DNA from 3 places in the Aneurinibacillus uraniidurans genome. Region 2 is predicted to be linked to each of the others. Evidence: riboswitches for the same ligand, from Rfam matches in the RefSeq annotation. Region 2 holds a riboswitch; each other region holds the start of a gene.
What was found. A riboswitch is a leader RNA that binds a small molecule or an ion and turns the genes downstream of it on or off. The one in region 2 is predicted to bind S-adenosylmethionine.
Positions count from the first base shown of each region.

Region 1: another riboswitch for S-adenosylmethionine. It lies ahead of PO771_RS15165 (MetQ/NlpA family ABC transporter substrate-binding protein); the one in region 2 lies ahead of PO771_RS16665 (methionine ABC transporter ATP-binding protein).
Region 3: another riboswitch for S-adenosylmethionine. It lies ahead of PO771_RS09275 (homoserine dehydrogenase); the one in region 2 lies ahead of PO771_RS16665 (methionine ABC transporter ATP-binding protein).

Region 1 is NZ_CP116902.1:3,025,925-3,036,437, reverse strand. Features, by position in the region: gene PO771_RS15190 (prolipoprotein diacylglyceryl transferase) at 1-734, shown strand, start outside; gene PO771_RS15185 (radical SAM protein) at 724-2,136, shown strand; gene PO771_RS15180 (hypothetical protein) at 2,151-2,435, shown strand; gene fliD (flagellar filament capping protein FliD) at 2,545-3,246, shown strand; gene PO771_RS15170 (methyl-accepting chemotaxis protein) at 3,298-5,274, shown strand; SAM riboswitch class I at 5,351-5,460, shown strand; gene PO771_RS15165 (MetQ/NlpA family ABC transporter substrate-binding protein) at 5,608-6,441, shown strand; gene PO771_RS15160 (long-chain-fatty-acid--CoA ligase) at 6,467-8,044, shown strand; gene PO771_RS15155 (SDR family oxidoreductase) at 8,199-8,984, shown strand; gene PO771_RS15150 (fumarylacetoacetate hydrolase family protein) at 9,014-9,643, shown strand; gene PO771_RS15145 (hypothetical protein) at 9,723-9,905, opposite strand; gene PO771_RS15140 ((Fe-S)-binding protein) at 10,087-10,513, shown strand, end outside.
Region 2 is NZ_CP116902.1:3,328,742-3,339,254, forward strand. Features, by position in the region: gene PO771_RS16660 (methionine ABC transporter permease) at 1-234, opposite strand, end outside; gene PO771_RS16665 (methionine ABC transporter ATP-binding protein) at 224-1,237, opposite strand; SAM riboswitch class I at 1,336-1,439, opposite strand; gene PO771_RS16670 (methyl-accepting chemotaxis protein) at 1,540-2,361, opposite strand; gene PO771_RS16675 (SWIM zinc finger family protein) at 2,640-4,187, shown strand; partial or broken gene PO771_RS19480 (DEAD/DEAH box helicase) at 4,859-6,355, shown strand; partial or broken gene PO771_RS19485 (DEAD/DEAH box helicase) at 6,434-6,961, shown strand; gene PO771_RS16685 (ATP-binding cassette domain-containing protein) at 6,978-9,107, shown strand; gene PO771_RS16690 (SET domain-containing protein) at 9,104-9,709, opposite strand; gene PO771_RS16695 (M15 family metallopeptidase) at 9,856-10,513, opposite strand, start outside.
Region 3 is NZ_CP116902.1:1,841,575-1,852,087, reverse strand. Features, by position in the region: gene PO771_RS09295 (hypothetical protein) at 1-239, shown strand, start outside; gene PO771_RS09290 (acetyl-CoA hydrolase/transferase family protein) at 342-1,628, opposite strand; gene speD (adenosylmethionine decarboxylase) at 1,800-2,201, opposite strand; gene PO771_RS09280 (non-ribosomal peptide synthetase module) at 2,377-2,967, opposite strand; gene PO771_RS09275 (homoserine dehydrogenase) at 3,163-4,446, opposite strand; SAM riboswitch class I at 4,516-4,629, opposite strand; gene PO771_RS09270 (DUF1002 domain-containing protein) at 4,703-5,569, opposite strand; gene PO771_RS09265 (branched-chain amino acid aminotransferase) at 5,835-6,902, opposite strand; gene PO771_RS09260 (Ger(x)C family spore germination protein) at 7,007-8,179, opposite strand; gene PO771_RS09255 (GerAB/ArcD/ProY family transporter) at 8,163-9,260, opposite strand; gene PO771_RS09250 (spore germination protein) at 9,276-10,513, opposite strand, start outside.

The DNA.
Region 1 (10,513 bases), 300 kb from region 2:
CTTGGACGTTTCACCCGCACTTTATCTTTGAATGTCTTGCTTATTTTATTGGATTTCGTATTTACCTGTACACGCGCAATAAAGAACGCATTCCTTATGACAAAGCCATCTGGGTTATGATTGGAGCCGCTACCGGAGCGGCATTTGGCTCTAAGGCGCTGTACTGGCTCGAACAGCCTACCCTTACTGTACAGCACATCACAGATGTGCACTATTTGCTCGCAGGCAAAACGATCGTCGGAGGTCTGCTTGGTGGATTGATCGGTGTTGAGTATATGAAAAAACGAATCGGATGGACACGGTCAACAGGTGATGATTTTGTGTTCCCGCTGCTGGTTGGAATGAGTATTGGACGGATCGGCTGTTTTTTGACTGGACTGTCTGACCATACGTATGGAATCGCCACTGACTGGAGTATTGGCGTGGATTTTGGAGACGGCATCATGCGGCACCCGACAAAATTGTATGAAATTGTCTTTTTATTTTGTCTTGGTCTTATATTGTGGGGAGTGAAACGGAATTACACGCTGTGGGAAGGAAGCGGGTTTCAGTTTTTTATGGTGGGCTACCTGCTGTTTCGCTTTGGCATCGACTTTATTAAGCCAACTCCTCATCCATATGGGGGATTCAATAACATTCAGATCGCAGCGCTGGCTGGTCTTCTTTATTACGGCCGCCTCATTGCACGCCATATAGTTCAAAGAAAAAGCGAGGTTATTCCATATGCCGAATAATAGACCGTATTTATTTTATGAGCTGACCAACAGTATCTGCTCCACCTGTTATACGAAAATCGAAGCGAAAATCATCATTGAAAACGATTGTGTTTATATGGTGAAGCGATGCTTCAAGCACGGCATGGAGAAAGTACTGATCTCTAACGATGCTGCTTATTACAAGCAGTGCCGGGAATTCAGTAAGCCATCCGAAATGCCGCTTGTGTGGAACACGCCGGTGAAGTATGGCTGTCCGTATGATTGCGGGCTTTGTCCTGACCATGAACAGCACAGCTGTCTGACGATTGTAGAAGTAACCGATGCATGCAATTTGCAGTGCCCAATTTGCTATGCGGAAGCGTCCCCTGCGCGTCAGACATGGCGTTCACTTGATGAGATCGAGTATATGCTGGATTGTGTTGTGCGGAATGAAGGGACACCCGATATTGTCCAGATTAGCGGTGGGGAACCGACGCTGCATCCGCAGTTTTTTGAGATTTTGGACCTTGCCAAAACAAAACCAATTCGTCATCTGATGGTTAACACGAACGGTATTCGCATTGCACAGGACCGGGAGTTTGTGCGTCGTCTTTCATCATATTTGCCAGGATTTGAGTTGTACTTGCAGTTTGATAGTTTTGAGAAAAATACGCTGATGGAGCTGCGCGGTGCGGACTTGCGAGATATTCGCAAGAAAGCAATTGAACACCTGAATGAGTTCAATATTTCGACGACACTTGTGGTGACGCTGAAAAAAGGACTCAATGATCACGAAGTAGGCGAGATTATTCAATACGGCTTGAAGCAGCGAGCAGTACGGGGCGTAACATTCCAGCCGATTCAGATTGCAGGTCGCCTCGAACAGTTCGACCCAGTACAGGACCGTCTGACACTTGGAGAAGTGCGCCGGATGATTATTGACCAGTCAGGTGTTTTTAACGAAGAAGATATTATTCCGGTTCCGTGTCACCCGGACTGCCTGGCGATGGGCTACGCGCTCAAGATGGGAGAGCAGGTAACGCCGCTGACCGGCATGATCGACCCAGAGATTTTGCTTGAAGGGGGACGGAATACGATTGTTTTTGAACAGGATGAAACACTGAAAGCAAAAGTGTTTCAGTTGTTCTCGCTTAATCATTCACCGGCGTCTTCGTTTTCGTCGCTCAAAGAATTATTGTGCTGTTTGCCGAAAGTGATGCTGCCGAAGTCGCTTGGATACGATCATGTATTTCGCGTGCTCATTATGCAGTTTCTTGATCCATATAATTTTGATGTGCGCTCTGTCAAAAAGTCGTGTGTGCATATCGTGCATCCGGACGGACGTATTATTCCGTTTGACACGTATAACATGTTCTATCGCGATGATAAAGAAGAGCAGCTGCAAGAGATGCGGGAGCAGATGGAAATTCAGCGGGGCTAGAAAGGAGAGGGATGATGGAAGAGTATCAAAATGAGGAGGATAAAGGGAGTGTGGCGCTTGGAATTTTTCTTGCAATTGGGCTGCACGTGAGCGTGGCAGGTGGTTCATCGATTTTACTGTTTGGTGGTATCCCCATTTTTGCGATTGGTCTTGTCCAACTGGTGTATATCATACCGGCAGCCCTTTATTTTAATACCAAAGGCAAAGTTCGAACGATGCAGGGTTTGTGGCTGGCGGCTGTTGTAACATTTTTGGTGAATGCTGCCTGTTATGGTTATTTTGTGGTTACTTTTGCGTAGCAAGCTGTCCATCTGGGCAGTTTTTTGCAGGAATAAAGTTAGATTGCATAGTGTGCATCGTGATCCACATGTTGTAAAATACTTCTATGGTAGGAGAGGAGTGATTGAAGTGATTTCGCAAATCCAGCACTATACAGAATGGTACAACAAGCCTGCTGCATGGCCGAAACCACAAACACGCCGGGTAGGAAGTACGATGCCTACGATATCCTTTCCGCCCCAGAGCAATTTGTCTGGTATCGTTCGCAGTGGAACAGCAGCGGCTGTGGAAGTACACCGCAGTATAGCAGAAGCGAGCAAAGCAGCGGAAGTGCTTCTTGAGTCGAATCTAGACGGTATATACAGTAAGCAGGATCATCGAGAAATCTATCAGGCCATTGGAGATTTTGCTGCTGCGTATAATGATATGCTGCGTACTGTACAGGATGAGAAAGACGGGCTGCCACAGCAGACTGTACACAACATGTCTCGCAGTCTATTATTCGATTCGGAAGTCCTACAGAACGTTGGAATTTCGGTTCAAGCAGACGGAGTACTTGAGATTGACTCGCAAAAACTTAACAAGGCTCTCACGAACGACGCTGTTCGTGTCCAATCAGTGATTAGTGGGAGTGGTGGAATTGCATCTACCATATCGGAACAGATTCAAGCAATAAAATATGTCCCCGCCTCTGGATTGCTACTATCTATACCTGCTATTTTTACTTCTTCTTTATTAAATCAACAACCATCTAGATACTACCACACAGTTTCCAACATGATGTATACACAAGCATTTACTAGCGGAACGATGCTCGATACGTACTTATAATCGTGGTAAGCATGCTTATCAATTAAAAGCATATAGAAGGGTTGGGATGCTATGAGAGAGGGAAAATCTTTTATTGTCAAAATTTTATTGATTATTTTGATTTTGACGGGGATGGCGCTTACCGTAATGGGGACGATCAATTATATTTCTGCCAAACAAATCATTCAGACCTCCTTACAGAATAATGCGAGTTCGCAAGTTCGCATTCATGCGACACAACTAGAAACGTGGTTAAACACACGCTTGTCCGAGATTATTGTAATGGCGAACACAGATCTTGTCCGAACTGGTACAACGGATCAAATTTTAGCCTATTTTGAGCGGGAAAAAGCACGTATGAATGGAACGTATGCATCCCTCAGTATAGGAGACACAAAGGGAAATCTTATTATTGATAAAAATCTAGTGATTCAGATTGGAAGCGAACCGACATTTCCAGATGTTATGGCAGGTAAGCCGATTGTCTCGAATCCATTTCCTGCTAAAGAGAATGGTAATTTGATTATTTCTTTCGAGGCACCTGTGCGGGATATGAATAATAACGTGAAAGGTCTGGTCAGTGGAGCGTCTCCGATCGGAGAAGTATTCCGGCAGGCTACGAATTTTAAAGTCGGACAATCTGATCAAGTATACGTGTTTCAGTCAGATGGCCTAGTTATTCATCATCCAGATAAAAACAAGATCCTAAAAGAAAATGTACTGAAGGATAGCACAGGACTCGCAGCTGAGATGCTTAAAACGAAAGAAGGAATGAAAGAGTTTACGAAAAATGGGCGCGATTATATGGTGTTTTATCATCAAGTGCCTGGAACAAGTTGGATGATGGCGCTTGAAGTGCCGTTAGATGAATTTATAAGCCCACTTACTTCGCTGCTTGTAAAAGTTGTAGTTTCAGGACTGGTTACGCTGTTGGCGATTGCACTCTTTGTATATATCTCCTTATTGCGCCCAGTGCGGAGAATTCGTGATATTGCATCGGTTGCAGAGCAGATTTCCTCCGGGGACCTGCGGGCAGAAGAGCTTCCAGTGGATACAGAAGATGAGATCGGTCACTTATCTCATGCTGTGAACGGTATGTTAGCAAACTTGCGTCACCTCATTCACCAGGTCAATCAGACAGCCAAGCAGGTTGCATCGTCTTCGCAGGAGCTGGCAGCAGGCGTAGCGCATGCCGGTAGTACATTGAATCAAATTACAGTGGCTACCCAGGAAGTGGCTGTTGGTGCCCAGCAAGAAATGGAGGGCATCACGAGGACAGCACAAACAATGGAATATATGACGAATGGTGCCAAGCAGATTGCTTCGTCATCTTCGGTTGTGACAGAAGCGGTACAGCGGACAGCTGTAGAAGCCGACAAAGGAAACCAAACCATTCAGCAGGCGGTACAGCAGATGAATACGATTGGTACATCGGTGGAAGAAGCAGCAGGTGTAGTGAGGTTACTTGGAGAACGTTCGCAGGAGATTGGTGGGATCATTGGCGTGATTACATCGATTGCTGAACAGACAAATTTGCTAGCGTTGAATGCGGCAATCGAGGCGGCACGAGCTGGTGAACAAGGCAAGGGATTCGCAGTGGTAGCAGATGAGGTACGTAAGCTGGCCGAGCAGTCCAAGCAGTCTGCTGATCAGATTGCCCAGGTGATTCAGGAGATTCAAGGAGAGACATTGCGAGCTGTACAATCGATGGATAAAGGAACGAAGGAAGTTGACACAGGGATCCGGGCCGTTGATGAAGCAGGGCTCATTTTTCAAAGTATCATGAATTCGGTAGAGTCTATTTCTGAGAAAAGTAGTCAGATTTCTGTCTCGTCTGAAGAAATGGCAGTCCGTTCTGAAAACATCCTGAGGTCTGGGCAGGAGATACTTGGTGTTTCGAAAAAGTCTGCCGAGAAATCGCGTGATGTAGCCGGGTATGCACAAGAACAAATTTCCTCCATTGATCAGATTGCTGCGGCTTCTGTAGCGTTAAGTCGAATGGCAGTTGAACTTGAGGAAGCGATGCAGCAATTTAAAACAGATAAATAACTTATAATTCCTAGTTGACTTTGTGGTTTAATGTGGTAGAATAACCATAACAGCAAGAAAATTAAATAGTTTCGGACTCTTATCCAGAGAGGCGGAGGGACTGGCCCTATGAAGCCTCGGCAACCTTGAACTATATGGTTCAAACGGTGCCAATTCCAGCAGCGTAATGACGCTGAGAGATAAGAGGTCCGGCGGAGCTTCTAAACGTCTGTCGTCGACCTCTTACTTTGGTAAGAGGTCGTTTTTATTTGCAAGGGGGGAATAGGCAAGCTAGGGAGATAACAGAATTATGATTTTGATGCATGTCATTTATAAAAAAAGGGGGACATACAGATGAAAGTAAAATCATTTATTTTAACATGGGTATTCGTTATTCTAGCAGGATTGCTTGCTGCATGCGGTGGTGGAGATAAGGCTGCTTCCTCTGGACAGACAGGAACAAAAGAAATCACGATTGGTGCAACAGCCGGTCCGTATAGTGATCAAATTAAAAAAGGGATTCAGCCGATTCTTGAGAAGAAAGGCTATACCGTAAAAGTAGTAGAGTTCAATGATTATGTGCAGCCGAATAATGCATTAGCAGAAGGATCGCTGAATGCGAACGTATTCCAGCATGTTGTGTATCTGAATAAATTTGCGAAGGATCATAATCTCCAAATTACGAATGTGCTGCAAGTTCCAACGGCACCGCTTGGCGTATATTCTAACAAGCACAAATCGCTTGATGAAGTACCAGCTGGCGCGACGGTAACGCTGCCAAATGACCCGACTAACCAGGCACGTGCACTTGGAATGCTGGAGAAGTTTGGCTGGATTAAACTAAAAGCAGGCATTGACCCGACAAAAGCATCAGAAAAAGACGTGACACAATACGTGAAAAATATTCAACTGAAGCCGCTTGAAGCTGCGCAGCTTCCGCGTTCTCTTGCTGATGCAGACTATGCATTCGTAAATGGTAACTTCGCCATTGCATCTGGACTTAAATTAACAGAAGCATTGCAATTAGAGCAGCTTCCGGAAAAATACATGAACATTGTAGCTGTAAAAACAGCAGACAAAGATATCCAAATTACAAAAGATATCATCGAAGCATACAAATCACCAGAATTTAAAGCGGTTGTAGAGAAGGATTTTCAAGGGTTCCAAAAACCTGAATATTTGAAATAATCGGTAAAATATGGAGGGCGTTGCTGTGAGTACGACAATCGGAAGTATAGTAGAGTGGTCAGCTCGGAATTATCCGGAGAAGCTTGCTCTTGTGTATGAATACGGAGTAAAACAGCATCACTTTACGTATCGCGAACTTGACAATAAAGTGAATCAATTTACCCGGGCGCTACAGCGCCTGGGTGTAGAAAAAGGGGACGTTGTATCGTCATTCCTCTACAATACAAGTGAATATGTCATCGCGATGTTTGCTGTAGCGAAAATCGGGGCGATTTTTAACCCGATTAATTATCGCTTAGCTTCACATGAACTACAATACATTCTGCAGGATGCGAACGCTAAAGTGGTGTTGTATGAAGAGATGGGGTCACAGATCGTAGAACAGGCACGTCAAATCGGAACACCAGTGCTGCACTGGATTTATGTAGATTCATCCGTGCCAGCAGGTGCTCTGGACTTCTATCAACTTCTCGATGCAGAATCAGTAGAGAAGCCGGAAGTGACTGTTGCTGAGACTGATTACTGCATCATGATGTATACAAGTGGTACAACTGGCCGTCCGAAAGGCGTACTTCACACGCACCGCAGCAAGATCCACCATAATTTTATGATGATGCAGTGCATGGGGCTAACCAAGAATGACATTGGGCTTTCGGCAGCACCGCTGAATCATACAGCAGAACTGCATACATCATTCTTACCGCGTGTTCAAGTCGGAGCGACGAACGTATTGCTGCACCATTTTGATGCGACAGAAGTGCTGGCGATCATTGAGCGTGAACAAGTGACGCATATGTTTGCAGCACCTACGATGATCACAATGGTTTTGCACGTTGAGAATATTGAACAATACAACCTGTCATCGCTTCGCCTGGTGGAATACGGCGGAGCATCGATGGCACCTGTCTTAATTCATGAGTTCGATCAAAAAATCGGTGCAGACCTGGTGCAAATATTCGGTACAACAGAGATGGGACCGTGTATGGCCGTGCTGCATCCAGACGAACAGCTTACAAGAGCCGGGGCAGCTGGAAAGGCAAGCTTAACGCATGAAGTCGTAATTGCCCGTGTTCAAGAGGATGGGGAGCCAACGAATCCGGCTGACCGTTGTGAAGTGGGGGAAGTCGGTGAGATTCTCGTCAAAGGCCCGTGCATGATGAATGGGTATTACAATCGACCGGAAGCAACAGAAAAGGCGCTTGCGTACGGTTGGTATCATACAGGAGATCTTGGCGAATATGACGAGGATGGATACATCTGGATTCGTGATCGGATGAATCATATGATTATCTCGGGTGCAGAAAATATCTATCCACGTGAAGTAGAAGACCGTCTGGTGGAACATACAGGTGTGAAGGAAGCCGCTGTAATTGGCAAGCCAGACCCGAAATGGGGACAGATTGTTTTGGCATACATTGTAGCCGCCAAAGGAAGTAATCTCACAGAAGCCGATCTGAATACGTTCCTGCTGGATGGCGGAAAGCTTGCGTCGTACAAGCGCCCACGTGAATATCGCTTTGTAGATGAATTACCGAAGACGGCAAGCGGAAAAATCCAGAAGTTTGTATTAGAAGGAGAAGTGAAAGAGGAGATACAGGCATAAATCGATACGAAGTCTGGCTTATAGGCGAACAAGTAGCGAGAGTATTCTCACCTGCTTGTTCGCCTTTCCTGCGTCCAGCTTGGTTTGACCGATAGCAGTTCATCCCGTACAATCGGAAGAGAGTGAAAATACTGACAGCAGGGAGAGGAACCGAATGGATCTGAATCTTACCGGAAAAACAGCGCTTGTTATCGCTTCTAGCCAGGGATTGGGGCGGGCGATAGCCGAGCAGCTCGTTAAAGAAGGCGCAAACGTTATGCTGACGAGCCGCGATGAAGAAAAATTAAAGCAGGTAGCAGATGAATTGAATGCACTTGGTGCTGGTAAAGCGGCTTACTGCCGTGCTGATATTACGAAAGTAGAAGAGATTCAAGCACTTGTTCAGGCGGTGCGTGATACGTTTGGCCGCATTGAGATTTTAGTCAACAATGCGGGTGGGCCTCCAAGCGGTACGTTTGAACAGTTTACGGATGAGGATTGGATAAAAGCATTTGAGCTGACACTGTTAAGTTATATTCGTGTCATTCGTGAAGTGATACCTGATCTTAAGCAGGGGGGCGGCCATATCGTCAATATTGCCTCTTCTTCTATTAAACAACCCATTCCAGGGCTTGTGCTGTCCAATACATTCCGCACGGGCATCGTAGGATTATCAAAGACACTGTCGGTGGAATTAGCACCGTATAATGTTCTCGTCAATACGGTAGCACCAGGACGAATTGCGACTGATCGTCTTATTTATCTAGATGAGATGAATGCACAGCGGCAGGGTGTGTCTCGCGAAGAGATTCAGCAGCAGATGGAAGCAAATATTCCGCTTGGTCGTTACGGACAACCGGAAGAATTCGCACGTGTGGTTGCATTCTTGTTATCTGGGGCAAATACATATGTGACCGGCAGTTCGATACTTGTAGACGGTGGCATGATCAAAAGTATTTAATCTTAAGGAAGAAAGAAGGAAGCATGATGATTGAAACGATTCGCAACATATATTGTGTGGGGCGTAATTATCGCCTGCATGCAGAAGAACTCGGCAATGCCGTGCCAACTATGCCGTTCCTGTTCGGAAAGCCAACTCATTCACTTGTAGAAGCGAATGGACAGGAGGTTAATCTTCCTGGAAACCGAGGAGAAGTGCATCATGAAGCTGAGCTTGTGCTGCATATTGCCCGCTCATATGAGCAGGGGATGCGGATGGAAGATGTCATTGATCAGATTGCGTTAGGGATCGATTTTACCCTTCGTGATGTGCAGAGTGATCTGAAGAAAAAAAGTCATCCGTGGCTGCGGGCGAAAGGATTTCCGAATGCGGCATTGCTGACGAAATTCCGCCCGTTCGAGAGTGTAGAAGCGTGTGCGGCGCAAAATTTCTCCCTTCGCAAAAATGGAGAAACGGTTCAGGATGGAAACATTCAGGACATGCTGTTTGACATCCCAACGATTGTCGTATTCACAGCCGAGCATTTTGGCCTTGGCAAAGGCGATGTGATTTATACGGGGACACCAGCAGGCGTTGGTCCAGTTGCGGACGGCGATAGCCTTGAACTCGTATATGGTGAAGAGGTATGGGGGAATTGCACGATTAAGCTGCGTTCATAATCAACCGCAAGACTCCCTCATTTATTTCCACAGAAAAAGCCACCGAGTGTCCGTCTTGGACAATCGGTGGCTTATATGTTTATCTCTGTAGATAAATGACGCCGCGTTCAATTTCTTGAATCCAGTCGGTGTGAACTTCGTGTTCTTCGAGCGGTACGTGTAGAGAAGGCGGTTTTTGAAAATACCCAAATGATTCCCCATACATCTCCCAGAGAATCTTTCCACTTAGCGGCATTAAAATCATAATCTTCTCGTTCTCCATTGACACGTCCCCGCTTTCATTCTTTCTTTACTTATGTTCTATAGTAATGGATTAAAGCATTTTTTTCACGCCTTTTCTGAATATTTTTTATAAAATCCTGCTCTTCTATTGTTAACAGTTAACAAGCGTGTTAGAGTGAAAAGAAATGATAACAGAATTGCAATACTAAAGAGGTGGAAATGTGAGAGTTTCATTGTTTATCACATGCCTGTCTGATGTTTTTTTCCCACAGGTAGGGCAAAGTGTAGTAGAAGTGTTGGAGCGGCTTGGGGTGGAAGTGGATTTTCCGGCGGCGCAGACGTGCTGCGGACAGCCTGCTTATAATAGTGGATACCAGAAAGATGCAGCCAAAGCGGCTCGGCAGATGATCACGGCTTTTCGGGAAAGTGAATATGTAGTAGCACCATCAGGCTCTTGTGTCACGATGATCCGTCGGGAGTATCCAGAGTTGTTAAAAGATGATCCGACCTGGCATCAGGAAGCTGTTGAATTAGCAGCTAAAACATATGAATTTTCTGAATTTATTGTAAAAGTGATGGGTTTAGAGAAGCTGGAAGGGGAACTTCCGGCGCATGCAACGTATCATCATTCCTGTCATATGAGCCGTT
Region 2 (10,513 bases):
TGCAACAAGCAAAATGATATACGGTACAGAACGAATAATATTAGCGAGCGAACCAAGTACTACATTGAAAAAACGATTTTGCAAAAACAATCCCTTACTCGTGATAAACAGCAATACCCCTAGTGGAATCCCCACAACAAATGCCACACCAACGGATATGGCCATCATATAAAACGTCTCACCAAATGCCTTTCCGAATTCCGGAAGCAAGTCAATTAAATTACTAAGCTGCATCTGCTAGCACCTCCAGTCCGGCTGTACGCTGCCGGATATGTTCAATCGCACGAGCGATCTCCTGCGAATCACCAATCAGTTCCATAATAAAAATCCCCAGCGGCTCATCCTGGATGTATTCAATCTTGCCATGCAGGATATTGCCTTCTACATTGAATTTTTTCAGCACATCCGATACGACTGCCTTCTCCGCAATCTCGCCCTGGAAGTTGATTTTAACCAACGTTCCTTGTCGGTTTTCCACCAGTTTCTCCGGCAGGGTAAAATGCAGAACCGTATCGATAAAATCACGGGTCAGCGGCTGTACCGGACGAGCGAACAACTCATACACCTCGCCCGATTCAATCACCTTTCCATTCTGCATGACGGCAATGCGATGGCAGATCTCTTTGACCACTTCCATCTCGTGTGTGATCAATACGATTGTAATCCCGAGTGTACGGTTGATTTCTTTAAGCAAGGCTAGAATCGAACGCGTTGTGCTCGGATCAAGCGCTGATGTCGCTTCATCGCACAACAATACTTTCGGATTGTTCGCCAATGCGCGGGCGATTCCAACACGCTGTTTTTGACCGCCGGAAAGCTGTGCCGGATAATGATTCCCTTTGTCTCCAAGCCCAACAAGTTCTAACAATTCCGGTACACGTTTCTCAATTTCTTCTTTCGATTTCCCTGCAGCTTTAAGCGCAAACGCCACATTTTGCGTAACGGTCTTAGAGCTGATCAGATGGAAGTGTTGAAAAATCATACCGATTTTCAAACGCTCCTGTCGTAATTCCTTCCCTTTCAGCTCCGTAATGTCGACACCATCGATCAAAATTTTGCCGGACGTTGGGGTTTCCAGCATGTTCAGGCAGCGTAGAAGAGAACTCTTCCCTGCACCGCTATATCCAATAATCCCGAAAATTTCGCCTTTTTTGATTGTAAGGGTTACATCGTCGACCCCTTTAACTGTACTTTTCTTACCTCTATACTCTTTTGTCACCTGCTGGATTTCAATCATGATAGCCTCCCTCTCCCTTTTCTAGGTAGTAGCAAACAAAAAATGACCTCTTACCTGCCCGAAGCACATAAGAGGTCCAAAAAGGGGAAAAGCAAGACCTCTTATCTGTCGGACATGCGTCCTGCTGGAATTGGCACCAATTGAATCATCAACGGTTGCCGAGGCTTCATCGGGCCAGTCCCTCTGCCTCTCTGGATAAGAGAATATAAAATATGCCGTTTTGTTCGTTCATTTGCCTTGTGTTGCCTTGTTATTTAGAATTTTAGTTCAATTATTCCTACATGTCAAGTGGGTATTTGTTTTTATTTGGAGAGCTTTTTTGCAGTTTCGACCACTTGCTGAGCTACCGTATTTAACTGCTCAAGCGTACTATTAATTTCTGTTGTAGCTGAAGCTTGCGATGTAATAATCGGGGTCATACTTTGCGATAATTGCTGGAGTTCAGTCGATAGTTTTTTCATCTGTTCTAAAATGTCTTCAATCTGACTTACCGCGTCACCTGTATTCGTAGAAAGGTTGCGGATCTCTTTGGCTACCACTTGAAAGCTTCGTCCTTCTTCGTTCTGTGCCTTAGCTGCAATAATACCTGCATTTAACCCGAGAAGATTGGTCTGCTTTGACACGTTACGGATTACATCGACAATTCTTCCTGACTCATCTGTATGCTTTTTCGTTTGTTCTGCGGTAGTATTCATAATTTCTTGCGTAGAAGCTAATTTCTGAGCCATTATATTCACTTCGTTTACACTTGCAGCGATTTGTTCAAGAGATGCCGAAAGCGTCTCCGCCATCCTACCGAGTGCAAATTCGCGCTCTAAACTTATGCCCATTGCCATCACACCTACTACTTCATCCTTGTCAAAAAGCGGGAGACCAACCCCTCGAAATGGATGTCCATACTCAGGAGGCGCAACCATAGTTACAACTTTCCGCTGATCTCTTGCCATACCAAGCGCATCGTAGTCGAGTATAGGTTGTCCAAGTTGTACCCCCGCATCCAGCGTCTGAGACTTGGCGTAGTATACGTACTTTTCCTTATCACTAATCCCAATCATGATGTCTGCTTCATAAAATATTTTTGAAAGGATGGGCATTGCCTCTAAAATAATCTCTAACTCGTTCATATAATATGTACCCTCCCATAACTAGTTTTTTATTTATATAAAGACTATAAATCAATCATATCATTAGAATTATCTGACAAAAAGTCTAGAAATTAATAATCTTGTGAATAAATTAGCATCCTATTTTTCAGGCAGTTGTTTTGTTGACCTCCCTCTATAAAAAGACAGAATCGGGTATACTAGAAATAGAACCGATTGCAAGTTGAAAAGGTAGCAAACGCCTCTTCTATCTATTAATCATCTTGATGATGCATCTATTTTCACAAAAGGAGAAACACATGCTGTCCAATCAGCTTTCTAAAGAAACCGTCGACTTTATAGCGAGAGAAATCGCACAGTCCGTGGAACTACCTATTATCAAACTCGGATTACATTATCGGAATCAAGGACACGTCTATAATGTTACGGTCGATGACGCAGCCATCCATGGTATTGTCCAGGACAAGATGGCTCACCGTGTTTCCCTTGATCTTGATTTCTTGTCATACAGCTCATGCACCTGTCATAAGTCAGAACTATGCGAACATATCATAGCTGTCTTTTTTTATGCATATGCGGCCTTTTATAACCCACGTGATTACATACACACACTTGAATCGGCTGTGAAGCCTGCAGCGAAAAAAGCTGTCTCAGCCTCTCTCTCTCTTGAAACAGGCACAGTAGAACAGTGGCAAGAGCACATGCAAGACCTATATAGTCGTCAGCTTACGCATACATATAACCCGTTTCAATATATCTCAGACTGCCTGCCTACTATTCTGGCAAGCGCTAAATCATGGAACAAAGAAAGCAAGCAATTATATACGTTGTACACTCTGTTGTTTCTTCTCCAAAAAACCGAAGAAGCCAAGCAGCAGATTGCGCTTGCTTCGACATTCTATCAGTACCAGTACACGCTCGTTATAGATGAATTATTGGATCGTCTGTTTCACGTACTCAATACGCTCAATATCGAGCGACTGCATCAGGAGTACACACCATACCTAGAGCCATTCATTGCAATTCTTGCAAAGCTGTGCTTCCCGACCACTCATAGTCCAATTGACTGGCTCACTATCTATCGTTTTTTTTGGAACACATTGCTATGCCAGCCAGCATGGATACAAGCCGAAATTACACGCTTAACGCAGGAATTGAAAAAGAAAGACATGAACTCGCTCCAAAAAGATCACACACTACTTGCACGCGTGCACTTCTATGTACTTGCCGGACAGGATGAGGAAGCTTTACAGCAATGGGAAAAAACTGCTGCACAAAAACTAGAAAACTTACTGCACTATATTCATGTCTTTCATCAGTCGAACCAATGGGAGCGTATGCTTGTCTGGCTGCGCACACTGCGCCCTTATTTATCCAAAGCCGACCACGAAGAATTCAACTTCCTCTGTGAATGCTGGGCCGATACTGCTACAGAACTGCACATAGAAGAAGAATACCTCATGCTTTTGCGCTCGTTGCTGCCGCAAAGCACCCCTTTTTACATGCGCTATCTATTTGAAACTGAACGATATAAACAGTGGATCGACATACATCTAGCTCTCGGAGCATCTCCGCTGATGATGTATAAAGAAAGTCTCAGCAAAATCGAAAAATATGATAGCACCCTTTTGCTGCCGCTTTATCATCAAGCCATTGAACGCCTCATCCTGGAGAAGAAGCGGCCCGCTTATAAGGATTCTGTGAAGCTATTAAAAAAGCTACGAACATACTATAGAAAACTCAAACAGCAGCCAGTCTGGGATACATACATAACCCGACTTACCGAACGACATGCTCGCTTGCGTGCGTTTCAGGAAGAGCTGCAGAAAGGAAAACTTCTGCCTTGATTCTTACTGATACTTTCACCATTTCAAGCTGTTGGATTGAAAATCGTGCTTTTTTTGTCCGGGCAACTAATCAGAATGGGCGCCTGGTAGACCCTGTTACCCTTACATCCATTTTATTTAGCTGGCACGAGGCGTCCTACTACGGCACCTTCATCGAAACTGTTACGTATGACCGAACAGAAGGTCTGCTTCTCTCCCCTTCTGCTGCCCTGGACTTATTTGCCTCACCTGCTCCATTAGAGCATGCCACAATCGAATGGGACGAAGAGGCGAAAAAACTACTTGCTATAGCCCCCATTCTGAAGCAAGCGATTGCCGAAAAACAAATACAACCTGATTTTTCCAAATGGCAAAAAGGGGAGTTCGGCTGGAAACTTCTAACCTCGATCGAGAACACTCCGATCTTTCTTGATGCTTGGATTGAGAGTCTGCTTACAGAGTCAATCAAAGAAGATCACCCACTACTTCACACTGATGTACGAATGCGCGCACAGTGGGAGGAAGAAGACTGGCTGATCGCGATTGGCTGGGTGCAGGATGACACGCCGTTCCGCACCTGTTTGCAGGTAGAAGAAGGCGAAGATGGCCAGCACTGGTTTTTGCATATTCTGCTACAGGATCGTTCACAGCTGGAACACCTGTATACAGTCGCACAATCGGAACATAGCGATATGCCTGCTCCCCCTTACCCGGAACAATGGCAGCCGTACTATTCTCGCGTTGAAAAAGATATACGGAAAATTAGCCGCATCTTGCCATGGATTGAGGAGGCATCCGATCACACCCTTCGCCAAACACTGAACACCGAAGAAGCCTGGCTGTTCCTGACCGAAGGCAGCGAGCAATTGATCGAATCCGGTATCACGGTATTCTTACCAGCCTGGTGGGAACAAATCAAACAGATGAAGCCGCGTCTCAAAGCCCGCGTCGCCTCATCCGTCGGCTCTTCTCGCCATTCCTTATTCGGCATGGAACAAATCATGGAGTTTGACTGGAAGCTCGCTGTTGGTGATGTGACTTTATCCGAAGCAGAATTCCATGAGATCATCGAACAGAAGAAACATCTTGTCCGCATCCGGGGCCAATGGATTCAATTCGACGCCACCATGCTCGCCCAGCTACAAGCAATTATTAGAGAAGCTCAGACTGGAAAAGGCATGACATTTCGCGATGTGTTAACCCAGCACCTTCTGCCGTCAGAAGCACCCTCTTCTGACGAACTGCACGTCGACGTAGAATTGAATAAGCCACTGCGTACAATGGTCAGCCAGCTGTTACAAATGTCTACCATTCCTACAGTAGAAGCACCTACCTCTTTGCAAGGTGAATTACGCCCGTATCAGCTTGAAGGGATTGCCTGGCTTCTGTTCCTGCGACGGTTCGGACTCGGTGCCTGTCTCGCGGACGACATGGGGCTCGGAAAAACAGTGCAGTTCATCTCCTATTTGCTGCACGTCAAAGAAACAGAGGGCAAGCAGGCACCGTCATTACTCATCTGTCCAACTTCGGTGCTTGGCAACTGGCAAAAGGAGCTGCAGCACTTCGCTCCTTCCCTTACGGTGCATATTCATTACGGCTCCTCCCGAAAAAAAGGAGATGAGTTCATAAATGTCGCAAAAGATGTAGACCTTGTGCTCACATCGTATAACTTGTCGCATCTGGATGAAGACGATCTGCATGCGGTCACATGGAATACAATCTGCCTCGATGAAGCACAAACAATTAAAAACGCTCATACGAAGCAATCAAGTGCCATTCGCAGACTAAGTGGCTACCACCGCATCGCCCTGACCGGCACGCCGATTGAAAACCGGCTAACTGAGCTGTGGTCCATCTATGATTTTATTAATCCGGGTTATCTCGGCAGTCTAAGCGCCTTCACCCGACGCTTCGTGACACCGATCGAAAAGACAAAAGACAAAGTATTAATTGAAACGGTACAGCAATTGATTCGCCCATTCTTGCTGCGCCGGGTCAAAAAAGATCCAAAAATCCAGCTCGATCTGCCTGATAAATATGAAACGAAAGAATTCGTTTCTCTAACGGTCGAACAAGCGTCATTATACGAAGGCTTAATTCAGGACATGTTCACCAAAATCGAACAAGCCTCTCCGATGGAACGAAGAGGCCTGATTTTATCGACCTTAACCCGCTTAAAGCAGGTGTGTAACCACCCAGCGCTATTTTTAAAGGAAGGAAAAAATGCGGACTGGAAAGAACGCTCCCATAAAACAGAACGCCTTCTCACACTAGTAGATGAGCTTCGGCAGGAAGGAGATCGCTGTCTGATTTTCACACAGTTCGTCGAGACTGGGCATCTGCTGCGGGGTATTCTCGAACAAGAATTACAGCAGTCGGTTTACTTCCTTAATGGCAGTACACCAAAAGTGAAGCGGGATGAGATGATCGCGCGCTTCCAGGATGAGACATTGCCTGCCGATGCATCCTGTGGGATTTTTATTTTGTCCCTAAAAGCAGGTGGTACGGGCCTAAATCTCACCGCTGCCAATCACGTCTTCCACTTCGATCGCTGGTGGAATCCGGCAGTGGAGAATCAGGCGACAGACCGCACGTACCGCATCGGCCAGACCCGTCATGTTCATGTCCATACGTTCGTTACGATGGGTACGCTAGAGGAACGAATCGATGAGATGTTAACGCAAAAGCAGAACTTAAGCGAGCAAATCGTAGGCAGCGGAGAGAACTGGGTCACTGAGCTATCCACCGATGAACTGCGCGAGCTGTTTGCCCTGCGCAAAGAATGGATTGAATAAATGGAGGTGCTACTCCTTGTTTTTCATACAACGTGTGATGCGCTTTTTAGTCCCTTATAAGGGACTAAGCGCTTTACTATTCCTTGCCCTGATCATTGAATTAGCCTTCGAGACATTGTTACCACTTAGCTTTAAATTCATTATCGACAACGCAATTATACCGGGCGATTATCCAAAGCTAGTACTTATTCTCAGCTGTCTATTAATCGGGGCAATTCTCGTCATAATTGCTGGGATAAGCCGGGATTTTCTTTCCGCACGAATCGGAACCGCCATGATCCGAGATATGAATGTCACCATGTATGAACACTTACAAAAACTGTCCATGGACTTTTATGTCCGAACAAAAAGTGCCAACATCGTAGCGCGTTTTAATTCGGACCTCTCTGTTATAGAGAACTTCCTGATGCTTATTCCGTACGGAATTTTGTCGGTGTTAGGCTTAGTTTGCAACGTTATATTCTTGTTCGTACTTCAATGGAAACTTGCCCTGCTCGCCACCATTGCCCTGCCACTCTGTCTGCTCGGCCCCAAAATGCTTGGAGCTCGTGCCTCTGACAAGACCCTGCTGCTCAAAGAAACGCAGGCACAGATTGCTGAAGTCGTGCAGGAGAATGCAAGCGCACAACCCGTTCTAAAAGCATTCGGTCTAGAACGTTCTTCTATCAGCTCTTTTCATACGCTTATGGCTCGTTACACAAAAATCTTTACGAATGCCCATTTTTCCACGTTTCTCGTAGATCGTTCGACTAATATCGGCATTATCATTCTTAATCTTATCGTCATTTGCTCCGGTTCGATTCTCGCATTTCAAGGGTATCTCTCTATCGGTTCATTGCTCGCCTTTAATTCGATTCTGCTTAGCATTAGCACCCTGCTCGGTGGCATTACCTGGCTAGCTCCCCAGCTGATTCACGCTACGGCAGGAATGCGACGAATCGAAGCATTACTAGCAGAGCCCCCGACTCCTGATGCCGTGGCCACCCCTGCGCTTGCGCCGCTACAGCATGAGATTCGCTTCACCAATGTTACATTTGGGTATACGCCGGATCATCAAAACTTGAAGCAGATCAACCTCTCCATCCCAAAAGGAAGCTACGTAGCCTTCGTCGGTTCAAGTGGCTCTGGAAAGAGTACGATTATTAGTCTACTTATGCGGTTTTACGAACCATCCACCGGGGCAATCTCATTCGATGGTGTGAACATTCGTACGACGTCACTTTCTTCCCTCCGCTCCCAGATTGGAATTGTGTTTCAGGACAACTTCTTATTTAATACATCCATTCGGGAAAATATTCGGATGGGCAAACCAGATGCTTCTGACCAGGAGATTGAAGATGCGGCATGCGCTGCCGAAATTCACGACATCATTCTGTCATTTCCGGATGGATACGACACCTGTGTAGGCGAACGAGGCTCCATGCTTTCCGGTGGACAGCGCCAGCGCATCGCGATCGCCCGGGCCATTATTCGCAACCCTGCCATTTTAATTCTCGATGAAGCAACATCCGCGCTCGATCCGGCAACCGAGATGGCGATCAATCTCACCTTACAAAAACTGTCGCACAGCCGCACGGTTATCTCTGTCACACACCGCCTGGCATCTGTCGAACACGCAGACTGTATTTTCGTTCTGCATCAAGGTCAGCTGATTGAACAAGGAACCCATCAAGAACTATTAACCTTACCAAACGGAACATATCGAGATTCTTGGGACAAACAAAATGGCTTCCAGATGAGTGACAACGGCTTCTATGTGGAGGTTAAAGCGGAAAAGCTTAAAAAAATTCCGATTTTATCTACGCTAGATGATGAACTACTGCACGAGATTTCTCATTACTTCGTTACTGAATCGTACGCTAAAGATCGAGTTATCATTGAAGAGGGAGATTGGGGAGATCGATTTTATGTTATCGTACGAGGAAAAGTAGACGTGTTAAAAAATAAGGAGGGCGAAGAACAGGAACGAGTAGCATCGTTAGCAGACGGCGACTTCTTCGGGGAAATTGCGCTCTTGCAAGACGTCCGGCGCACCGCATCCATTCGCTCGGTTACACCTGTCATTCTGCTTAGTCTGCAACGCGAATTTTTCCAGCGCGTATTAAAACAAGCTCCTCACTTACAAGAAATGCTTCAGCGAGATTAACGTCCCGTTTTTTTCTTTCTATCATAATGAATCTCTTTAATCGAAAGCATCGGCTCTTTACCGGCGATCACAGCCTGAATTTTATCGGCGAATTCAGCCCGGACGAGATGCTTCAATGGCTGTTCGACATCGTTATAAAACTGAAATGCTCCCTGTGCCAGCAGGTCCCAGCGGTCGGCATACCGCAACAAATCATCCGGCATGACCCGTACCCGGTCCGTTCCTTCTTCTGGAAAGCATTCAAACGGAACATCGACATTCAATGTACCATAATCATCTGTTAGCTGCTCACCTGGATAAATATCCTGCGCCGCCAGCTCGATCTCATACGCGGTCCCTACACAATTCGCATGAAAGCTATGATTGACGTACTTTCCAATGTCCCAGCACAAAATGTACTGCCCATGCTGGTTGCGATACGAATATTTGAGCACATCCTTTTGGCGAAGCGGCTCAAGTGACTCTACGACTGATTCTTCTAAAATTTGATCGAGATCGTCTAATGCCCAGGTAATCGTTCCTTTCGGGATGAATCGGGTCGCAAACACACCGAATCCGATCTGATCATTAATGTACCGTAACTCTGTGTCAGGATGCATCATAAGACTTCCTCCATTTTTTTCATTTTTTCATTCATATTAAACAACATAAGATAACGTGTAAACATATATTGTATCCAGATCTTCGTTACAGGTCATGGAAGAACCTAAAAAGCCCTGCTGCACATAATGTTCAGCGGGGCCTCTCCTTATCTTTTTCCTTTTGTTAGTGTTACTGTACGTGTATTCTGATCCCAGTCAATCACATAACCAAGCACTTGTGCGATCTCCCGTCCCTGTGCATATCCCGTATCCCCAATCACGAGGGTCGTCTGTAGTACACTCGTACCGAGCATAACCTTCCCGTTTGCAAATCCAACCGTAACTCCTGCCGCATTGCCCACTGCCCGCACTGGCAAATACGAAACACCGTCGCGGAGAATACCACTCGCATCTAACTTCGCACCATTAACGACTATACTACAAGCATTTGATGCCACTTTCGTCGGTTCAGGAATTACGACAGCCGCTGTCGGGCGTGCGGGTACTTGTCCACTTTGAAGCTGACTATATCGATAGCCAAATGTCATCTCGAAATGGGGCGTATCCTTAAACGTCCTGAAATCACCGCCCCAGGCAAATCCCTTCGATTTAAACACCTGCACCACTTGCTTCCATTCAGCACTGCTATCGTCCCATGTCACGTCTTTCCCGTCTTTTGTGTACAAAGCGAAGTCAATCGCCAAACCGTAGTTGTGGTACGATTGCCCCCCTCTTGCATTCGTCACAATTTTCCCTGGCTTTGTCCGTCCTTGTGCATATAAGTCATTCTGTTCAGCGATTGAGCGGTATCCTTGTGCGATGAGA
Region 3 (10,513 bases), 1.5 Mb from region 2:
ACAACTATCTTTGCAAATGCGGAATGTATACTTATCACTGCGAATGCGTTCCTGAAAATCAAACAACACATTACAATGAATTGATACACCGTCTTCGTGATAAAGCGGACGTTGTACTAGGCGCAGAAGAATTACCTGTCGTGCTTCGCATGCTACCGACAGATGAGACTCGTCTTATTATCGCCCCGCTCAACAATGGCTACTACACGGCTCATATCGCTACCCCAGCACCTGTCTAATTCAAACTCCCGCCCGGCGCTATGCCGGGCGATTTTTTATTTCTAGTATATCCACAAAATAAAAAACGCAGCTGCTCTCTAAGGAGCAGCTGCGTTTGTACGCTAGTAAAGCAAGCCGAATTTCTTCGCTTCGAACTCCAACTGTTCCCGGAATTTCGGATGCGAAATCGCCAGCAATGCTTTCGTTCGCTCCGCAATGCTTTTGCCGCGCAGACTCGCTACCCCATACTCTGTTACGATGTGATCGACATCGTTCTTCGATGTTGTAACAGCCGATCCGATCGTCAATTGCGGGCGAATGCGGGAGATTGCACCGTTCTTTGTGGTCGAATGTAAGCAAATGAAACCTTGACCATTTTTTGCGAACAGTGCCCCGCGAGCGAAATCTGCTTGCCCACCGCTCGAACTGTAATAGCGTCCGGCTATCGTCTCCGATGCGCATTGACCGAGAAAATCAACTTCTGTTGTTGCGTTAATCGAAATCATATTATCTTCACGGGCGATGATGCGTGGGTCATTTACGTATTCAACCGGCAGCATCTCGACTGCTGTATTATTATTCATAAAGTCATACAATTTTTTTGAACCGAGAGCAAACGTACCGACAATTTTTCCAGGACGTGTTTTTTTCTTCGTGCCTGTTACAACCCCTTTATGTACAAGCTCGACAACACCGTCTGTAAGAAGTTCAGTATGAATGCCCATGTCTTTATGATCGCCAAGGAAATTAATAATCGCATTCGGCATCGCGCCAATTCCAGCTTGCAGCGTTGCGCCATTCGGAATACGTTCTGCGACATAAGAAGCGATCTTGCGGTCCGTCTCGGTAATCTCTGGCTCACGCGCTTCCGCTAACGGATAGTCAACCTCGATATAACCAAGAATCTGGCTAATATGTACTTGATTCTCCCCAAATGTCCGCGGCATGTTTGGATTTACTTCGAGAAAAAATGGCACCTTTCCGATGAAAGAAGCAGCATAATCAGCACCTGTACCAAGTGAGAAATAACCGTGTTCATCCATCGGAGAAGCGGCAGCGAGCACGATCGATGTTTTCGTCGTCTCACGCAGCAAACGCGGTACTTCGTGGAAATGGTTCGGTACGAGATCACATCCACCTGCTAAAAACGCCTTGCGCGATGCTCCGCTCAAAAAATAAGCGACATGACTCAAATGCGGGCGATACTTACCATAAATATAGTCTCGCTCTTTTAACGCATGCATTTGGTGAATACGAACGCCTTGAAAACGGTCTGCGTATTTCTCTAATGTGTCAAGCAGAACAACTGGTTCACCATTGGCAAGCGGTACAATCACATCATCCCCATCGTGAATGTAGCCCAATACATCCTCTGGTACCTTACATTTTGTTTCCATCTGGATACTCATCCTAACCCTCCAAGCATGTGTCTTTCCATTTATATGAAGCTAATGTAATATCTCCATCTCATCATATATGTGTATCAGTCGTTGAGCAAGGGTTATTCCGTTAAAAATAAATGAAAAATCCACCCTTTATTTGTAAAAGGGTGGATGATCCTACTTTGTTTCTATGCGCAGTTACGCGTTTTGTTTTACTTTCATCACGTCAGATTGTACAACGTCCATCTCACCCATACCGCGAATGAGCTTACGAGCATACATCTTCTCCGGCTGGAGAATGTTCACCATGTACTCAATTGCAAGTTCCGGATCAACTGTCTCACCACATGTATAGCAGTCAAGTGCAGCAAACCCTTTCTCCGGGTATGTATGAATCGAGATGTGACTCTCTGATAACATAACCAGTACAGTTGCTCCCTGCGGTTCAAACTGCTGAGCCTGAACGGACAGCACTGTTGCACCGCATGCTTCTGCCGCCTCTACCATATGACGCTGCAGAAATTCAGCACTGTTTAATTTCTCAAAATCGACACCCCAAGTATCAATCGCTACATGTCTTCCGAAAGTAGAATATTCCATCTTCCGGTCCCCCCTCCTAGCAAATATATTTGTATACATTCTCGCTAGGACCTACGTCATTCACTATATATCGAGGAGAAACTTCCTTGAGTGAATCCTGGTTCCTAATGTAATCACAAAGATGAAGATACCACGATTCCCTCTATTTTGCAACTATTTTCTCGGAAAAAACCGCCTATGCTTCCATCATAAACAACTGTTTGGACAGCTCTGCCAGCTGGCGGTCAACACCTTTTGTTGAAAGCCCCTGCGTAATACGCTGATTACGCAAATCTAGCAACTGGTCAATGTGCAGCTTAGTCCAGTCAATCGCATCCTCTACGCCGCACGCTTCAAATAAACGCTGCATGTCACCAAGCGTATCTTTATATTCAAAAACAAGCCTTTCCTGTCCATCCTTTTGTTCCACAATTTTCATCACATGGCCGCCCGCATATTCATATACCATCGTATATGTCGGATACAGCCGGTGAACAATCCCGCATCCTTTAAACTTGCGTACTGCCATTCGCATCTGATTGGCCAGCTTCGCATCGTAAATTTTACACTGACCTTCGCATGTATACGTATCATGCCCCATCCGCTTAAACGACAGCGGAAGCTCCATCCCTTTATCCAGTAGCACAACTTCCGTTTCTCCATTATCGAAGACGCGAACTTGCGTACTGAACTCCGCGCGGTCAAACATTTCGATAAACAATTGTAATTGCAGTGCACTCAGTTCGAGAACAAGCTTCTTGTATTCAGTGGCTACACGTTGAGCCATACAAATCTCTCCCATTCGTTTTTTCCTGCCTTTTTATTATTATAACGAAATGTTAGATCTATTCTCCAATCGTCTATGATATAGAAAAAAGGAGGATTTGAGAGAGAACCTTATTTAATCTCATTAAAACGCTGTTGATTCCTACCTCCATCCATTATATGATGAAAAATTACATTTTTCTTGTCCAATTTGCTTCTAATTAATGGTCACTGGACTCAGCACGACTTCTGGCTCTGCTAGCAGTTCCCGAAAGCGAACGACTGCCCCTATGTGGTATGCAAATGCGTTAATTACAGCTCGATCATGCGAGCTAAGAAGCGCTGCTACATGTGTCTGTCCATTTCGTTTCACCGTCTCTACCCGATGCAGCACACCGGCCTCACCCGACAAAAACGACAGCAGGCTAAATTCCCCCCGCTCATCTTTCGGCTTCAAAGTAAAAAAGGCTGCTTCCACCCCTGTTTTTTCTACGATTTCTTCCGCTGCAAGCGCAACAGCCGCTGTTTCTGGAATAAATGTCGTACCGCGCACCGCATGTACAATATCTTCCACAATCGCACTTCCTGTCGGCAGCATGCCTGCTCCTTTACCTGTAAAGAATAAATCTCCTACCACATCCCCTGTAACAAACACACCGTTGTATTCATTTTTCACTTGCGCTAATGCATGCGAATGCGGCACAAGCGTTGGTGCTACCTGTACACGCAAGCTCGCACCGACCCGCTCGGCTGTGGCGAGCAGCTTTACCCGTAAGCCCAGATGACCAAATAACTCAATCTCTTCCGCTGTAACACTAGTGATCCCATCCCGCAAACTTGCTTTCTCGTCTATCTCTTCACCAAAACAGAGACGAGCTACAATCCGGATTTTATGAAATGCATCATATCCTTCTACATCGGCGGTCGGGTCCGCTTCTGCAAAACCAAGCTCCTGTGCCTCAGCAAGCACCGCTTCATATGGCAATCCTTCTTCTTCCATACGCGTCAGAATATAATTCGTCGTACCGTTCAAAATACCCGCCACACGCGTAATCCGATTTACATTCAATAGCTGGGCTAATGTATTCAGAATCGGAATCCCTCCACCTACACTTGCTTCGTATAACAAGCCGACCCCTTGCTCTTGTGCCAGCGTATGCAGCCAGGCCCCGTGTATCGCCAGCAGTTCTTTATTTGCAGATATGACATGACAGCCACGTGCAATTGCCTCTTCCATGTAACTAAGCGTTGGCACAAGGCCCCCCATCGCATCAACGACAACATCCGGCTCACTCGCCCAAACGCGAGCGATATTATCTGTAAGCAAACTGCGTTCCACTTCCACCTTACGCGGGCGCGCAGTATCACGCACCAAAATGCTTGCTATCTCAAATGCTACACCGGTCTGCTTGCGAAGCCGCTCGGCGTGCGTTTGTAAAATCGTCACCACTCCCGATCCTACTGTTCCAAGTCCAAGTAAAGCAATGCGTATGTTTTTCATATTTCCCCCTCCAGTTTCTATAAAAAAGACCCTCTTCCTAAGAAGAGGGTCGGGTATCCGAATATCCTCCTCTCATCTTCCAAAGCTTATGTACAAAGCTTTGATGGAATTAGCACCGTACAGGAAAACCTGTGGTTGCTGAGACTTCATCGGGCCATGTCCCTCCGTCTCTCTCGATAAGAGTTGTTGTTCTTTTGTACTATTCATTTAATTATCACATATCTTACTTGGATATTTCTCCCCTGTCAACCTGTAATTATGCAAACCAGCTCAGCATCTTATCAATTAAGTGCTTAAGGAACTGCAAAATCTCCTGAACAAACGACTTCGCTTCCGGATTGCTATTCAGAAAATCCTGCACTTGTCCTTTATAGCTTGAGATCTGGTCAAGCGTCTTGCTCCAGTCGATGTTTAAATTCTGGATTTTGCGCAAAATACTCACAAGCGAATCAATTTCCTGATCACTTAGTGTAAGCCCCATCTGCTGTGCCACATTGTTGATCATCTGGCGCAGCTGATCGTCGCTCATTTTGCCGGTCTGTTTGGCTAACTCTGCTTTCAGACGCGTCAGAAGCTCGGCTGCTTTTTCCTTATCACCAATCTGCTCGGCAATTTTCGATGTCGTTACCATTTCTTCACTGGCAACTTTTTTCTGATTTTCGTCGATTTTTGTACCCGTTACTTGTTCATACGCCTTCATGACGCCGGTTAAGCCTGCTGTACCTGATACCGGGAACGGTGCATCGACTTTTACATTGGCATCTTTCACACCCGCTGTTGCCAGTGCATTCTCATACATCGCTTTGCTGATGCCCGTAATGTTATTCGTCTCAACTTTAATCCCCTGACCCGGTTCTGCCAGTTGAATCATCGTAGACGAAATGGCCCGGGTGCCAATTACGTTCTTCGGCAATAGTCCATCGAGATATTTATGCTCTTCAGCATTCGTAACGGTAATTTCTTGCGCTTCCTTCGGTGGATTGAAGCGTCCTTTGATCTGTTGTTTTTGCGCTGACGACAAGTTCTGTCCGTATGTTACAATTGTGTCGCCTGGTGCGGCATCCGCAAAGGCGGTTGCGGTTGATAGAAGAAAGAAAAGCACTGTTAAAGCCAACTTTCGCACTTCTATCCACTCCTCCCCATGTCAAATATAGATTGGTTTTCCCACCTGATTATACCACAGGCATTTCAGACGGGATGATTAATTTTACGTTCGTCTTATGGCAGAGTTTCGTTACACCGTAAAATTTTGAACCTGCCCTTCCAGTTTTCGAGAAAATCCGGCTAGTTCCGAAACATGTGTTGAAGTTCACCAAAAAGAAAAGAGTGCATGAAGTCGTCTCTCTGACGCCTCATACACTCCTGTCACAATCAAACCTATTTACTTTTTATACTTCAAATGTCCAGCCGAATGTATCCTTTACTTTTCCGTTCTGAATCCCTGTTAATGTATCATACAATTCCTGGGACACCGGACCAATCTCACCTTTGTTAATGATGATCTTTTTATCTTCCCAGTTTAATTCTCCGACTGGCGAAATAACCGCTGCCGTCCCCGTTCCGAATGCTTCTTCCAGGGTTCCATTCATAGATGCCTCATACAGTTCTTCGATCGAAACTCTTCGTTCCACGATTGGAATGTTTTTGTCCTGTAAAATCTGGATAATAGATCGTCTTGTAACCCCGCTCAAAATACTTCCGTTCAACGCAGGTGTTACAACTTCCCCATTGATTTTGAAGAATACGTTCATACTGCCGACTTCTTCGACATACTTTTTCTCGACACCATCGAGCCATAATACTTGCGCATAGCCCTGTTTTTCTGCTTCTTCCTGCGCACGCAGACTTGCCGCATAGTTTCCAGCTGTTTTAGCCACACCTGTTCCCCCACGTACCGCACGAACATATTCACTTTCGACGTTAATTTTGACCGGCTTAAGCCCTTCCGGATAGTACGCTCCAACTGGAGATAAAATTACAGCCAGCAAATACTGCGGGGAAGGATGTACACCTAATGCAGCATCCGTTGCAATAATAAATGGACGGATGTAAAGAGATGTGCCTTCCGCTGTTGGAATCCAATCCGCGTCTGTTCGGACTAACTCCTTAATTCCTTCGAGTACAAGCGCTTCATCGATTTGCGGAATGCTCAACCGCTCATTCGAGATATTTAAACGCTCCAGATTTTGATCCGGTCTAAATAACAGCACCCGACCGTCTTCTGTTTTATATGCTTTAAGACCTTCGAATACAGCCTGTCCATAATGAAATACCATGGCAGCCGGATCAAGACATAGCGGCGCATAGGGAACAATGCGAGCATCATGCCAGCCCTTACCTGCTGTATAGTTCAGCAAAAACATATGATCGGTAAAATATTTTCCGAAGCCTAAATGTTGCTGGTCAGGCTTTGTTTTTGGATGTTGTGTTTTTTCAACCGTAAACTGACTACTCATGCTACCATTCTCCTCTGCTATTCGATTTCAACATCAAATGTACGAATTGTTTTTCATTTATAGTTATACCATTTTTCTGATAATACGTGAAATATATTTTCCGTTTACTTTTTGATTCGTTCTCTGCCTTTTGTGCCGAATTCGGTAATGGTTACTTGAATGTTGACTTTTACAGGCATACGGCTGAATGCTTCGTCCCAGTTTTGCTCATATTCTTTCCATACTTGATGGTCCTGGATCCCAAGCTTTTTTCCACATCCGATTACATCCACTTTTAATTCCTTCTGAGTTTTACGTAATGTTCGTTGCGTCAGCTTTTCTAGTTGATTCTGTATGACTCGTTCTGCCTCGTGCAAAAACTTTTCGTCAAAGTCATCCTCTGCCATCACATTATCTTCACGCAGCTTTCCCTTTACGTTAATCTGTAACGTAAAGCCAACCTTTTCTTTCTTTACTTCTGATTTTATTTGATGTTGAATACGATCGACTTCAAATACAATGAACTTCCCCTTTGCCATTTTGCCCTTAACGACTCCATTTTTCACTTCTCCTCGCAACAAATTTAATCCCCCTACCTCTTCCGGGGTCAATGTCCCGATCATTTTGGCATTTTTTCCCTTTATAACAGCAGCGCCGCTCATTTGTGCTTTGTCTTTTACGACCATTACTCTTGGAATGACCAGGTTTCTCTTGCTTGTTAATTGCTTAGAAACGTCTCCCAGAGTTACTTCAGGTGTAATCTGTATCACTTTTTTACTATTTTCCACAATATCGGATAAATTCACGGCAGGATTATTTTCAATAATGGGGCGCTTGTTTAATACATTTTTTGCTTTTCCTTGTACAATGACTACCTTAACCGTCCGGCGCGCTTCTGTATTGCGCAAAAAGAAATTCAACAGTTCCTGCAAGTTATAGGTACGAGCTATTTCCTCACTAATTGCCAGCACCTTCAAGTATTCATACGATGGAGAATTCCCTGTAATGGTAGATACGTGCCTGATGCCCTCGAATACACTTTCTGTTTTCGTTGTAACGTTTGCATACGCCTTTTTCGAACCGGCGGATTTTCCTGCGGACGCCTGCGGAATGACAATGTTATGGGTAAGATCAAATTTTTTACTGTCCTTCCCCTGTTTATCCTTTTTCTCCGGCTGGTCAATGGCAATTCCGGTTACAATTCCGATGTCTTCAATTTCAGTCCGATCCCAGCACCCTGTAATCACGAGTACCCATACAAAAAGAAAAGCCCAACGTTTTTCATGTCTGTGGCGCATATTTTACCTTCCTTATTTTTGCACATATCCATACAAGGAGTGGCAATAGTATAGCAAGTCCTATGCCGAACAAAGCCATTCCCCGCCCCATCTCATATGCTGCATTTATATCTGGTGGGTACACGGCTATTCCATAAATCAAGGGAAGCACTGCATAAACAAACGGCGTAAGCTTCTTATTGAACAATTGACTCAACCCAAGGCTGGCAAAATATTGACTATATGTGTACGTGGTGTACATAAACAAAACCCAGAATACGAGCAGAAACAGTTCAAATCTCTCGAAAAAACCGCCCGGAAATGAAATCTCTTTTGCCATATCCATTACAGGAAGAAGCAGTGTCTGCGTTTCTGCCGCCGTAAGTGTACTTATGGTAACCATGGTAACTAGTGTATACATCACGGTTGCAATCCCAATCCCTGATACCGTCGATCGAACCGCATGATCCGATTTCTTCATAAATGCATATAAAATGAACACGCTTTCTGCACCTGTATATGGCAAAGCTACAGACATTATCCCTTTGACAACTGGCATCACTCCATCGACTAGCACAGGACGTAAATTGTCGATCTCGACGTTACTTAAAGCAAGCAGAAGTATGACCAAAACAAGCAAAAGTGTAATCGGAGATACAAACTCACAAAAACGGGCAAGAGCATTGACTCCCCCGACTACGAGATACGTGCCAACCGCCATAAATAAAATCATAAGCACAATCTTGGGTGTCCTGGTCAGCAAATGCATATGAATTACCTCTGCCATAATTCGTGACTGGTATGCGGCCTGAACTAAAAAATAGCCTGACAACACCAGACTCAACAGTCTGCCGATCCACTTTCCGAATATCTCCTGGCTGTACTGAAAGAACGTTCGTTCCGGGAACATCATGCTCACTTTCGTTACAACATACACAATTCCCATTATCAAAATCCCCGCAACAAGTACACTGATCCAGGCATCATGATTACGAGTCGCTTCCGTTGCAGCCCGGGGAAGGGACAGAATCCCGGAACCAACTAAATACTGAAAGATGCTCAGCGTTACCTGTTTTGACGTAATTTGTTCTCTCGGGTTCATACATATCTCCTACCTCTACCGTCTGGTTGAATCTTTTGGTTTTGTAATCCGGGTGCGTTTTCGTAATGTGAAAAACGGTAGCCGTAACAGTCCGTCTTTCCAATCACGAAGATAGATAGGGGCAAACGGCGCCAGATATGAAACACCAAAGCTTTTTAGTTTTACAAGATGTGCGATGAGAAAGATCGACATCAAAATCACCCCAAACAACCCTAAAAATGAAGCGGCTATCATCATGCTAAATCGCATGATTCGAATGGCAATCGCCGCACCATACTGTGGAAACGAAAAGGAGGAAATGGCCGTTAAGGATACAACGATGACCGTGATCGGGCTGACAATTCCAGCTTCTACCGCCGCTTGTCCGATAACGAGCGCCCCTACAATTCCAACCGCCTGACCTATCGTTTTAGGAAGACGAATCCCTGCTTCGCGCAGGATCTCTACGGTCACTTCCATGATGAACGCTTCCACAATCGAAGGGAACGGAACACCCTCTCTCGATGCCGAAATCGAAATCGCCAGCTTCGTTGGAATCATTCCGTGATTGTATGAGATAAAGGAAATATACAGAGCAGGCAGAAATAAAGAAATAAAAACAGCTATATAACGTAACAGACGAATGAGCGAGCCGGGAATCCACCGTTCATAATAATCTTCCGGTGAACTCATCAGCATCGGGAAGGTGACAGGGGCCAGCAGAACGAACGGTGTTCCATCCAGCAAAATGGCAACACGCCCCTCCAGCAAAGCCTGTACAACTCGATCCGGCCGCTCCGTATTTTGTGTTTGGGGGAAAGGGGATAAATAATTCTCTTCAATTAATTGTTCTACATACCCTGATTCCTCCACCGCATCGATATCAATGCGTTCGACTCGACTTTTCACATCGTCTACTAATGCTTGATTCGCAATTTCCTTTATGTAGACAACATACAGATCTTTTTGCGAACGCCGTCCCACTTTATAAGGGAGAAAAACAAGATTCTGGTCTTTAATTTTCCGACGAATAATGGCCGTATTTTTATGAATAGACTCTACGAACCCTTCTCTCGGACCACGTATTAACGCTTCTGTTATCGGCTCTTCACTCGGCCTGGTTTCCCAGTTGCTTGTTCCTATCACAAAGGCTTCTGCAATTCCCTGAACAAGTAAAACCGTATTCCCGACAAAAATCGCCTGCATACACTCTTCTACCCGCTGTACAGGCTGAACGGTCGATACCGGAATGGCCTCGGTTATGAGCCACTGTT